Regions from separate parts of the Salipaludibacillus agaradhaerens genome, predicted to be linked through region 2. Evidence: riboswitches for the same ligand, from Rfam matches in the RefSeq annotation. Region 2 holds a riboswitch; each other region holds the start of a gene.

Region 1 (4,384 bases), 250 kb from region 2:
TGAAGCGGAATATTTAACCCAAATACTGGATCTTTAGTCGTTTCTGCTGATTGTAAATCACCTTGAAGGGCGGCTCTTACCATTGCTCGAGTATAATGTAAACTGATCCGGTGACCAGTGCCATATGGTCCCCCTTGCCATCCTGTATTAACGAGAAACACATCTGTGTTATGCTCCGTCATTTTCTCCCCTAACATTTTGGCGTAGTGGCTCGGATGTAACGGGAGAAACGGTGCACCGAAGCAAGCTGAGAAAGTGGCTGTTGGTGAACTAATTCCCCGTTCTGTCCCTGCTAGCTTGCTAGTGTAACCTGATAAAAAGTGATACATAGCTTGTTCTACTGATAACTTACTTATTGGAGGGAGGACTCCAAAAGCATCAGCGGTTAAAAAGATCAATGTTGAAGGGTGCCCGCTAATACTAGGTATGGTTGACGAATCAATGGAAGTTAGGGGATAGGCAGCTCGCGTATTCTCAGTGAAGTCTGTAGCATCATAGTCCGGCTCTCGTGTGTGTTCATCGATGACAACGTTCTCTAAAACGGCTCCGAACTTAATTGCATTGTAAATGTCTGGTTCTTTTTCCTTGCATAAATTAATACATTTGGCATAGCAACCACCTTCAATATTAAAAATACCTGTCGGAGACCAAGCATGTTCATCGTCACCGATGAGTGACCGGTGTCGGTCAGCTGAAAGAGTCGTTTTACCTGTGCCAGAGAGGCCAAAAAATAACGCCACATCTCCTTCACTACCAACATTAGCTGAGCAATGCATAGAGAAGACCCCCTGTTTTGGTAATAGGTAATTCATAATAGAAAAAATCGCCTTTTTCATTTCTCCGGCGTATGCTGTTCCACCTATGAGAATCGTTCGTTTTTCAAATGAGGTGATGATAAATGCCTCTGAGCGTGTGCCATCACGTGTTGGATCAGCTTTGAATCCTGGAGCGCTAACAATCGTGAATTCTGGCAATTGTGTGGCTTTTTTTTCTTGCTCTGGGCGAATAAATAACTGTCTTACAAATAAATTATGCCATGCTAATTCATTTACGACCCGAATAGGATATTGATAGTTAGTGTCGGCTCCGGCAAAGCCCTGTCGTACAAATAGTTCATCCTTATCAGCTAAATAATGTAAAACTCTTTCATAAAGACGTTCAAAAGTTTCAGATGAAATGGGTTTGTTAACAGAGCCCCAATGAATATCTCTTTCTGAGGAAGCCTCTTTAACGATGAACTTATCCATTGGAGAGCGACCGGTGTACTCCCCTGTTTTGGCTACAAAGGCCCCTGTGGCAGTTAGATGCCCTTCTTTTCTAGCTAACATCTTTTCAATTAAATGGGGGACAGGGAGGTCCTTGTTCACATTGTTTCCTTGTATCAGCTGACACAATCTTGTTTCAAAATGAAGCATACTCATAGTATCCACCCTTTCAAAATAATTTACTTCGTTTTCCTGTGAGGGGCACCTTTAAGACAAGACGAACGTGAATGTTCATTAATGTAAGAAGGTGTGTAAACTTTCACGAAAAGCCAACTAGTTAATAACGTGTCTTAATCTTATTCAAATAATATAGTATGACTTATATATTATAAAGTATAATACATTAAGTTTATATGTGCTATACTTTATTGCGGAATTGAGAAATCAAATTAAGGTTAAGCGTGAAGGAGACAGATGAAAGCGAGTGATTTTTAAAAGGTGATTTTAGAAGAATTGATAAACAGATATTGGTTAAAAGTAAGAATATGACTACAAGTTTAGTGTAATCGAATGTCTACCTAAAAAGAGAAAGAAATTTAAAAGCGTCATAATATTGTCACAGTGTTATGAGAGAAGAAGTTAAAGGATGAAAGTTGACACTTTAAAAAAAATCGGTTATTCTTTCTTGAGAACGGATACTCTTATCCTGAGTAGGCGGAGGGACAGGCCCAACGAAGCCCAGCAACCATCACTAAGGCAAAATGTGAACGGTGCTAACCTGCAAGGCATACGCTATCATACGGTGTCTTGACCGATAAGAGGTGAAAGGCGAATGGATTCAAACCTTTTCCTCTAGTCAGGGAAAGGTTTTTTATACTTCTATGAAAGTCTGACTATTTAAAGGCAGGAAGCGTAGGATATTATGCCGATGCGCTTTTAAAAGTGAAGCTTTCCAAACAGCACTTACGATGTTGTTGTAAGTGCGACAACTCACCAGCTAATCTAGTGAGGAGAGAAACCATTCTACAGGAGAACGAGTACCGTCATCGGCAATGAGTTGAAAAAATTGAGGAGGTACATAAAGTGGCAGGAAAAACACGTTTATTTACATCAGAATCGGTGACAGAAGGGCATCCAGATAAGATTTGTGATCAAATATCGGATTCTATTTTAGATGAAATTATGAAAAACGATCCTAATGCAAGAGTGGCATGTGAAACGTCAGTTAACACAGGACTTGTGCTTGTAGCTGGAGAAATTTCAACCTCAACATATGTGGATATCCCAAAAGTTGTTCGAGAAACGTTGAAGGAAATTGGATATGTACGGGCGAAATATGGATTTGATTATGAAACATGTGCTGTACTCACGTCTATTGATGAACAATCTCCAGATATTGCACAAGGTGTCGATCAAGCACTTGAAGCGAGAGAAGGCCATATGACTGATGACGAAATTGAAGCAATCGGTGCAGGAGATCAAGGGTTAATGTTTGGCTACGCAGATAATCAAACACCTGAACTTATGCCACTGCCAATCTCCTTATCACATAAACTTTCTCGTCGTCTTGCAGAAGTGCGCAAAGATGGCACATTGGATTATTTACGTCCTGATGGAAAAGTACAAGTAACAGTGGAATATGATGAAAATCAACAGCCAGTTAGAATTGATACGATTGTGATTTCTACTCAACATCATCCTGAAGTAGAATTAGCACAAATTAAAGCAGATTTAACGACACACGTTATACGACCAGTTGTTCCAGAGGTATTTTTAGATGAAAACACAAAATATTTTATTAATCCTACTGGACGTTTCGTGATTGGTGGGCCTCAAGGGGATGCTGGTTTAACTGGTAGAAAAATTATTGTAGATACGTATGGCGGATATGCGCGCCATGGAGGTGGGGCTTTCTCTGGTAAAGATGCGACTAAAGTGGACCGTTCTGCCGCCTATGCTGCCCGTTATGTGGCAAAAAATATTGTAGCAGCTGGTTTAGCTGAACGGTGTGAGGTTCAATTAGCGTATGCTATCGGTGTTGCTCAGCCAGTGTCGATTGCAATTGAAACATTCGACACGGGAAAAGTATCGGAGGAAGTACTCGTTAAAGTAGTACGAAATCACTTTGACTTGCGTCCTGCAGGGATTATCAAGATGCTTGATTTACGTCGACCAATATATAAACAAACTGCTGCCTATGGGCATTTTGGCCGTACAGATGTTGCCCTTCCATGGGAGGCGACAGATAAAGCGGATCTTATGAGAGAAGAGGCTTTTGCACTAGCAAAGCAATCTTAATTCGTTTTAACCTATCTAAATTAAAGAGCACGCATGATGTGAAATGACTTTAGTCTCGTCAACTTATAGTTGGCATGAATAAAGTATTTCTCGGTCATCAGCGTGCTTTTTTAGTTTAATTCAGTTAATTGAGTATATCTTCCCATATTTAACTGTGTCACTTTTTAGTGTTACGTTGCTTCTCTTCAAAACGCTTATAATAAGCGGCTTTTGCCATGTAGTCTTCTCTGATCCGTTTCATTTCTCTAAAGTCGTCATCTGTCAATTCGCGTATGACTTTAGCCGGATGACCGAGTGCTAATGTTCTTGGTGGAATCTTTTTTCCTGGCGGGACGAGACTTCCTGCACCAATAAAGGCTTCTTCACCGATTTCTGCGCCATCAAGAATAAGTGACCCCATTCCTATCAAAGCGTGTCTATGAATGAGGCAACTATGTAACGTACATTGATGGCCAACTGTAACCCCTTCTTTCAAATGCAATGGGATGTTAGGACTTTGATGAAGAGTACTATTATCCTGGACATTAACGTTCTTTTCAATGATTGTTGGGGCTACATCTCCACGTATGACTGTATTAAACCATATGCTTGTATTTTCATGAATAGTGACATCGCCAGTAATAATAACCCCTGTTGCAATAAAAGCTTCTTCACTGATAAGAGGGGTTTTTCCGTTATATGGGTAAATAGTCATCAACTCGCCTCCTTAAAAATACTTATACTTTCACCAATAGTTTAGCAAATTTTCTTTTGGGAACGAAATCTCAATTTCTATGACTTGACGAAAGTGTTATGGAAAGGGAAGATAGTAAGAAAACAGACTGAATCGAAGGTGATAAATATGTGGAGATGGGAAGCAAAGTCAAAAGAGGCTAAAGGGG
Region 2 (4,384 bases):
ATTTATGATGAATCATTTACCAGTAGATATCACGTTTATTGATGAGCATGATGTGGTCCGGTATTTTTCACATGGGAAAGAACGCATCTTTCACCGGACAAAATCAATTATCGGAAGGTCGGTACAAAATTGCCATCCTCCTCAAAGTGCTCATATTGTTAATGCATTACTTGATGATTTTAAGTCTGGTAAAAAAGATGTTGAAGACTTTTGGATACCGTTCAAAGATAAATTTGTGTTAATACGGTACTTTGCAGTGAGAGACAAAGAAGGAAACTATAAAGGGACAGTAGAATTTACGCAAAACATTAAACCCATTCAAGAAATCAGTGGGGAAAAAAGGTTAATGTCATAACTAATAGATGGGCCGTTCTCAGATAACGATTTTTTGCGACAGTATTGGTGAAACGGACTTCTTGATTGACTATTGTGTATAACCGATTTATGTTATTTTTACCCCACACTTAAGGGGCAGTAAAACCCCCTCAAAACTTAAGAAGGTCGAAAAGTTTAGGTGGGGGATAAACTACCCCTAAAGGTCCGATAAGTTAAACTGACAATCAGTGGGGATGAAGGCAAACTCCCACCGATTGAAGTTTAGCTTTATATAATTAATAGACGGTAGAGTAGAAAATAAAATTGACAGATTACAAACGCTTGTGATAGACTTTCTTCAATATTATAAATAGCGTCCGACTCATGTTGGACGACTCATCGTTTTGCTTATCAAGAGAGGTGGAGGGACTGGCCCGACGAAACCCAGCAACCAGTGAGAAGAAGTAAGATCTTTTTTTCACAAGGTGCTAATTCCTGCAAAGAATTCATTACTGAATGCTTTGGGAGATAAGGACGACATGTGAATGCAGCTTACTCTGCTAACATTAACGTCAACCTCCCTTACATTTTGTAAGGGAGGTTTTTTGATAACAGCACGGGAATATAACAATGGATAATATAGATTGAGGGTGAATGCTAGAAAATAATTTTGTAAAAAGATTTGACGAATAGATTTAATCGTGTTAATATTCAAATTAATCAAAATTAACTAAATTTATTGGTTTACTTAGTTTTAAAATTTCATAACCGATTTAAGCTCTTATCAAGAGAGGTGGAGGGACTGGCCCGATGAAACCCGGCAACCAACGTGGAACGGAAACGTGATACGCAAGGTGCCAATTCCAACAAAGTGTAGAAGCACTTTGAAAGATAAGAGAGCGAAAGTTGTCATTCATTCGTCTCTCTGTCTTTTAAAGCAGAGGGACTTTTTATTTTGCAAAACATGTCATAAAGTCAACAATCAAATAAGATCGTTAATCAAAGGAGGGGCTCTCATGAGTGAAAATTCTCAATTTCAAACGTATCATCCAGAAACAGTGTTATTACACGGTGGTCAATCACCAGATCCCACAACAGGATCGAGAGCGGTACCAATTTATCAGACAACATCCTACTTGTTTCACGATACAGAACATGCGGAAAGTTTGTTCGCCCTTGATGAACCGGGGAATATCTATAGCCGTATTGGTAATCCAACTGTAGACGTACTTGAGAAACGACTGGCGCTATTAGAAGAAGGTGTTGCGTCTGTTGCTACCTCCTCAGGAATGGCAGCTATCTCTCTATCCATTTTGAATGTAGCAAATGCAGGAGATGACATTGTAGCAGCTACAAATCTTTACGGTGGAACGTACAACTTATTTGCTGTCACGTTGCCGAGATATGGTATTAATGTGACTTTTGTAGACCCTGAAGATCCTGAAAATTTCAGAAAAGCTATTACAGATAAAACAAAAGCTGTATTTGCAGAAACAATTGGTAATCCAAGTTTACATGTGCTTGATATTGAAGCTGTGGCAGATATTGCTCATGAAGCAGGTATACCACTTATTATTGATAATACATTTGCCACACCTTATGTATGTAAACCGATTGAACATGGCGCAGACATTGTCGTCCACTCTGCTACAAAATGGATAGGAGGACATGGAACATCAATTGGTGGTGTTGTGGTTGACGGCGGGCGTTTTAACTGGCAATCAGAGAAATATCCAGGTTTTAACGAACCAGACCCAAGTTATAACGGTATTGTGTATGCGAAAGATTTCGGAACACTCGCTTTCAGCACGAAGCTTCGTGTTCAATTGTTACGTGACTTTGGATCTTGCCTAAGTCCATTCAATGCCTTCCAACTTATACAAGGGCTTGAAACATTGCATTTGCGGATCGTGAGACATAATGAGAATACATTGAAGTTAGCCCAATACCTTGAGGAACATCCGGCAGTTGAGTGGGTCTCATACCCTGGGCTTCAAAGCCATCCTTCCCATGAACGGGCAACTCAATTATTGAAAAATGGGTATGGCGCCGTGTTGAATTTCGGAATTAAAGGTGGACGGGATGCTGGACGGACATTGATCGATAATGTGTCGCTTTGGTCTCATCTAGCCAATGTAGGGGATGCCAAAAGTTTAATTATTCACCCGGCATCAACGACGCATCAGCAGCTATCTGATGATGAACTCATTAAGACAGGTGTTAAACCAGATTTAGTGAGACTTTCAGTGGGCTTAGAGCATACCGATGACCTTGCAAAAGATTTGGATCAGGCCTTGAAGCTTGCTACAGGTGAAGGGACTAAAGAGGACTCAACTGTTATTAATGATGAAGGTGTCATCCGCTGGGCACTATCAAGTCCGAATAATACAGATGCAGATACACCGAGGCTAAAAACAATCGCTGTGGTAGGACTGAGTGGTAACGAATCCCGTCCGAGTCACAGATTAGCACGAAAAATGCAGCGACTAGGCTATAAGATTATTCCAGTTAATCCACGAGAAACAGAAATATTAGGTGAAAAAGCTTATCCAGACTTAAAGTCAGTGGATGGACCCATTGATATTGTTCAAGTATTTAGAAGTCCAGAAGCAGCTATAGAAATAGCAAAAGAAGCTGCTGAAGTCCAACCGAAAATATTTTGGCTGCAAGAAGGAGTTATTTCTGAAAAGGCTGCTGTCATAGCGAAAGAAGCTGGTCTTGAAGTCGTTCATAACCGTTGCACATATAAAGAAGCTCAACGACTTAGAGGAACAATTTCAACATTTGCTTGTGAACTTTAATGTAGGATTTCTTAACAAAGACAATAACAGAATGAAACGGAGCGATGACGAATGGCGATTAAACGTATACTCTCAAGTTTATTAATCCTTTCCGCAGGAGCATTATTGGCGGCTTGTAACAACGACACCGAGGCGGAAAATTCGTCTTCACTTGATAAAATTACTATTGATTATGCGCATTACTCACCGACGAGCCTTGTTTTAAAAGAAAATGGCTATTTAGAAGAAGCTTTTGAAGATGAAGGAATAGAGATTGAATACGTATTTAGCCAAGGGAGTAACCGAGCACTGGAATTTTTAGCTGGGGGAAGTGTGGATTTTGGTTCAACAGCTGGAGCAGCAGCACTTATGGCTAAGAGCAATGGGACACCGATCAAAAATGTTTATATCTATTCTCAGCCAGAGTGGACGGCGCTTGTGACGAATGAAGACAGCGATATTAATAGTGTGGAAGATCTCGAAGGGCAGCGAGTGGCAGCAACATTAGGGACGGACCCATACATTTTCCTCGTTCGAGCACTAAATGAGGTAGGTCTTTCAGAAAGTGATATAGAAGTGGTTCCTTTGCAGCACAGTGATGGCGCTAATGCCCTAGCCAATGGAGATGTTGATGCATGGGCGGGATTAGATCCTCATATGGCACGCCAAGAATTAGAAACGAATGCAGAGCTTTTCTACAGAAATGAGGCATTTAACACGTATGGATTTTTAAATGTAAGAGAAGATTTTGCAGAAGAGCACCCAGAAGTTGTGGAAAAAGTGATAGAAGCGTATGAGAAAGCAAGGCAGTGGGTTGAGGATAACCCAGAAGAGACAATTGATATTATCGTTCAAGAAGCGGAAATTGATCCTGAGGTAGCAGCGTTACAGTTGGAGAGGAATAACTTTGACAATCCAATCCCAGGGGATGCTCAGCGAGAAAGCATCACAGAGGCAGGTATCGTTCTTCAAGAGTCAGGTAATTTAGACGATGGGGTGGATATTGACGCACTGGTGAATGAATTAATTGACTCATCCTTTGCAGAAGCAGTGATTGAACAGTAATAAAAAGGCACATATCCGGCGATTTAACTAACATCTCGGATGTGTGTCATTTATATAATCAGAATCTTACGAAAATTGAGAATGTACGCAACATGTACCTTCTTAAAGGGGGAGATGGCTCATGGCTATTTCAGAAGGACAAATAAGAAAAAGATCGGTAGAAGCCGTCACGTTAAAGGGTAAGAAAAACATCAAACAAGTAAAGCCGGCCTTTCTTGGAAACT
Region 3 (4,384 bases), 2.2 Mb from region 2:
CATACAAAATAATCAGTGTTAGATTACCTTCCAATATCCATTGCTTTAATGCATTAAATTGTTATATTGTTAAGACTACATAAGTTTTATCATTTTACACTTAGGAGGATCTATTTAAATGAAGATAAACTTCTTAACACAAATTTTAATTGCATTCATTCTAGCCGTTATTTTAGGCGCCATTGTTGGACCAGCAATCGACATCGTATCACCATTAGGGGAGGCATTTTTACGCCTCATTCGCTTTATTATCGTCCCACTCATTCTCACAACACTCATCACGGGGGTTGCTTCCAGCGGAAATTTAAAGAAAATTGGTCGATTAGGTGGTAAAACTGTTGCTTATTACTTAGCGACATCAGCCATTGCCATTACTTTAGGCCTTGGCATTGGCTACCTCTTTCAACCTGGTGAAGGCGTTCAAGTTCCAGAAGACATTGATATGACTGCTGCTGAAGTAGAACAGCCTGACAGCGTTGTAGACACGTTTTTGAACATTATCCCAACAAACCCTTTTCAAAGTTTAGTCGAAGGTAATATTTTACAGATTATATTCTTTGCTCTTTTCGTAGGGATTGCCATTACAGCTGTTGGAGAAAAAGCACAGCCTGTCCTTCGCTTCTTTGAAGGCTTCTCCGAAATCATGTTTAAAATCACAGGATACGTGATTTTACTTGCACCCATCGGCGTCTTTGGATTGATCGCGCCAATTGTAGGTGAATATGGCCTTAGCATCATTTTACCTTTACTAAAAGTCATTGCCGCTGTCGCTGTAGCGTGTCTCATTCATGTGGCTGTTACGTACTCACTCGCTGTTAAAGCATTAGGAAAAATGAGTCCGATCACATTTTTTAAAGGGATCGCACCTGCCTCTATTTTTGCCTTTAGCTCCGCTAGTAGCGCAGGCACCTTGCCAATCACGATTAAGAATGTGACAGAAAATCTAGGTGTTTCAAAAGGCACGAGCAGTTTTGTATTACCATTAGGTGCCACCATTAATATGGATGGAACGGCTATTTATCAAGGGGTTGCTGTTCTGTTCATCGCTCAATTCTACGGCATCGAACTAACAGTCATGCAGCTGTTATCCGTTGTATTAATCGCTACACTTGCTTCTATTGGAACCGCTGGTGTGCCAGGAGCCGGTTTAATCATGCTCACATTAGTCCTTACTAACATTAACTTGCCTTTAGAAGGAATTGCTCTGGTGGCGGGGATAGATCGTATTCTTGACATGTTCCGGACATCGGTCAATGTCATGGGTGATGCCTCTGCGGCAGTGATCATTGATCGTAACGAACCGCTTGATGAAGAGACATCCCTTCATTCTTCTTAAAACGAACTGTCCTCATAAAAATACCGCCACCTCATCTGGTGGACGGTATTTTTTATTGCTATACTGTTAATACTGCCTCTTGTTCTTTAACGAGCGGGATGACTTCCTCACCAAACCTTCGTAAGTCTTCTTCATAATGGAAATGTCCTGTTAACACAAGATCGATCCCAATTTCTTTCAATGCGATTATCCGTTCTGCTACCTGCTCTCCTGTGCCAATTAATCCCGTTTTGAATCCATCATTGTACTGAACCAGATCTTTAAATGATGAATTAGCCCACATGCCAGACTTTTCTTTCGTTGATTGTCCCGCTTCTGCGACCGCTTGTTTAAATCCTTCTACAGCCTCTGTATCAGCGTGGGACACGATATCCCTTAATTGCTGAACCGCTTCTTCTTCAGTATCTCTTACAATTGCAAAACCGTTAGCTGCAAACTTAATCTCATTTTCACGTCCTTCTGCTTTAGCTAAAGCTTTCACGTCTTCGATCTGTTCTTTGAACCCTTCAAGTGTATTACCATTCATGAAGTACCAATCAGAATATTTGGCAGCCATACGACGAGCCGCTTTAGAGTTTCCTCCTTGGAAGATTGGCGGGCGACCATTAACCGGCTTTGGCAATAATGGTGCTTCATTGATTCGATAAAAATCGCCTTTAAATGTGGTGGCCTCTTGTGTCCACATCGATTTCAATACTTGAATGAATTCTTCTGAACGCCGATACCGCTCATCATGCTCCAGCCACGGTTCGCCATAACCAATAAATTCCTGCTTAAACCATCCACTTACAACATTTAATGCAGCACGGCCTTGACTTATATTATCGAGCGTCGCTATCATTTTAGCGTAAACACCTGGATGCCAAAGCCCTGGATGTACCGCTGAGATCAAATTAATTTTCTCTGTGACACTCGCTAAGGCAGAAGCTAATGTAATGGCTTCTAGCTGATTCTCAGCGCCATAGCTTGCAAAGAAACGTGTCTGTAATAGGGCGTAATCGTAGCCTACTTCTTCTGCTATTTGGACGTATCTTTTATTTGACTCAAAGTCCCACCCCGTTCTCTGTGGTAACTTTGATACTACAAGGCCGCCACTTACATTTGGTACCCAATACGCAAATTTCAAATTTGTCATACGAATGTCCTCCTTATTTTTCACGGCTGAACTGCCTATGATATGATAATTAGCTGGCACGTCCTATCTGTTTGTACAGTTAGTCTAGTTTTGAGGAAAAAGTGTTGCCGCACCTTTTCCTCACTATTGTGTTTTTAAGCAAGTTGTTACGAACCATAATGGAAATGATCGCCACAACATGCATGACGAATGAAACGACATCAAATTCATTTGACTAATAAGTTATGCACATCGTCTATCTCACTCCAAAAACGCTAATAAAAAACCTCCTTTCTCACTAGATGAGAAAAGAGGTTGATAACAGGATAATAGCCTTCAACACATTTCTCATCTTCGGAATGTCAGACATTCCTCTGAAATTGGCACCGTGTACACATGTACTGGTTGCCGAGGCCTCATAGGGTCAGTCCCTCCGCCTCTCTTGATAAGAGTGAATTATTCAGTTTAACAAGTTATTAATGAGTGTAACATAAATCTACAATAACACAACAGAAAAAATCTCATTAATGCAAAAATTCAGAATAAAATTTAGCTAATGAGAAGAGACAGATATGTAAAGTAACCATTTCTATGCAAAGAGGAAGACGCCTTTTAATGTAAGACGTCTTCTCTGTAACATTTATTAACGATTTGTATTCCCGCTATTCGTGTTACCGCTTCCTCCTTCAATACTCACAGGCGTGCCTGTCGTATCTGTTATATTGTTAATGACGGCATTATTTGAAGAGTTCGTTAAGCGAATGCCAATATTATTAAATCCTCTGTGTGTCTCCATACGGTTATATCTGATAGAGTTACCATTAGCGCCAGACAATCGAATAACTGATTCTGGATTCAATGATGGATTGTTTTGAATAAATACATTGCCTCCAAAGATATTGTTGTTTGATTCTATGAGAGCCCCATGAATACGAGAGTTAATAATCGTATTGTCATAAATATCATTATAAGTGGCACCTGTTGTTAAAAATAGCCCTCTTGGATAATTTTCTACCACATTGTTATGAACAACATTATTGGTACCACCGTTAGGTATCCGAATACCACCGTAAGAATCACTTTGTTGTTGCGCATTAATAATGTTATTATATGTGACCGTTGTGTTAGTTGCCCGGGATAAATTAATACCGCTCCCACCAGTGGAATTTGTAATTCTGTTATTCGTAATTAAAACATTTCTAAAATCCCCTATTGCATGTGCCTCACTGCCTGTGGCAATACCATGCCCACTCGTCCGATCAATAAGGCTGTCTGAAATAACAGAATCTCTTAACCTTCTAACAAGCAAACCAATAGTGGCATCCCTTACTTCTATGTGTTCCAACGTTAAATTGGATACGAGCGCATCAATGTTCATCCCACCTACTTGTCCAAGACCTTGAGACGCACGGTTTGTCCGATCTGCATCAAAGGTGATGTGAGAGACTGTCACATTAAGATTAGTCGTCCCCCCACGAAAAATAGGGTTACCTACAACATAATTATTTTGGCTGCCTACTTTTTTAATGATTGTTCGTCCTACACCATCTCCCACAAGATTAACCCCTTGATGAAAGCGTAAGGCGCTATCCACTGAATATGTGCCCGCCGGCAAATAGACGGTTCCCTCTACACCTCTATCATAGAAATAACGCATCGCTGCATGTATGGCATCCGTTTGGCTTTGCTGAACACCTGGCCTCGCTCCAAAATCTCTTGCGTTCACTACTTCATTGGCATGAACTTCTTTAGCTACGCCCATACTACTAACCGGAATAAGAAGTATGACTAACAACAATGTGACGACTAAATGATTCACTTTTTGACCTTTTAGCAAGGTACCCACCTCCATTAAATGATCGTGCTTAAACATGGTATGTTTCATTCCCACCCCCTTCACACACAAAAAAGAAAACGTTTTCATAAAAGAATTG

The links. A riboswitch is a leader RNA that binds a small molecule or an ion and turns the genes downstream of it on or off. The one in region 2 is predicted to bind S-adenosylmethionine.
Region 1: linked by a shared signal. The riboswitch ahead of metK (methionine adenosyltransferase) and the one ahead of BK581_RS16695 (PLP-dependent aspartate aminotransferase family protein) in region 2 are both predicted to bind S-adenosylmethionine.
Region 3: linked by a shared signal. The riboswitch ahead of sfnG (dimethylsulfone monooxygenase SfnG) and the one ahead of BK581_RS16695 (PLP-dependent aspartate aminotransferase family protein) in region 2 are both predicted to bind S-adenosylmethionine.

What each region holds. Positions count from the first base shown of each region.
Region 1 is NZ_KV917378.1:3,903,259-3,907,642, forward strand. Features, by position in the region: gene pckA (phosphoenolpyruvate carboxykinase (ATP)) at 1-1,421, opposite strand, end outside; SAM riboswitch class I at 1,904-2,026, shown strand; gene metK (methionine adenosyltransferase) at 2,289-3,503, shown strand; gene BK581_RS17925 (gamma carbonic anhydrase) at 3,661-4,197, opposite strand; gene BK581_RS17930 (alpha/beta hydrolase) at 4,345-4,384, shown strand, end outside.
Region 2 is NZ_KV917378.1:3,649,399-3,653,782, forward strand. Features, by position in the region: gene BK581_RS16690 (DUF438 domain-containing protein) at 1-355, shown strand, start outside; SAM riboswitch class I at 721-850, shown strand; SAM riboswitch class I at 1,094-1,213, shown strand; gene BK581_RS16695 (PLP-dependent aspartate aminotransferase family protein) at 1,332-3,116, shown strand; gene BK581_RS16700 (aliphatic sulfonate ABC transporter substrate-binding protein) at 3,168-4,160, shown strand; gene BK581_RS16705 (ABC transporter permease) at 4,282-4,384, shown strand, end outside.
Region 3 is NZ_KV917378.1:1,463,145-1,467,528, forward strand. Features, by position in the region: gene BK581_RS07115 (dicarboxylate/amino acid:cation symporter) at 119-1,336, shown strand; gene sfnG (dimethylsulfone monooxygenase SfnG) at 1,395-2,471, opposite strand; SAM riboswitch class I at 2,796-2,902, opposite strand; gene BK581_RS07125 (glycosyl hydrolase family 28-related protein) at 3,094-4,335, opposite strand.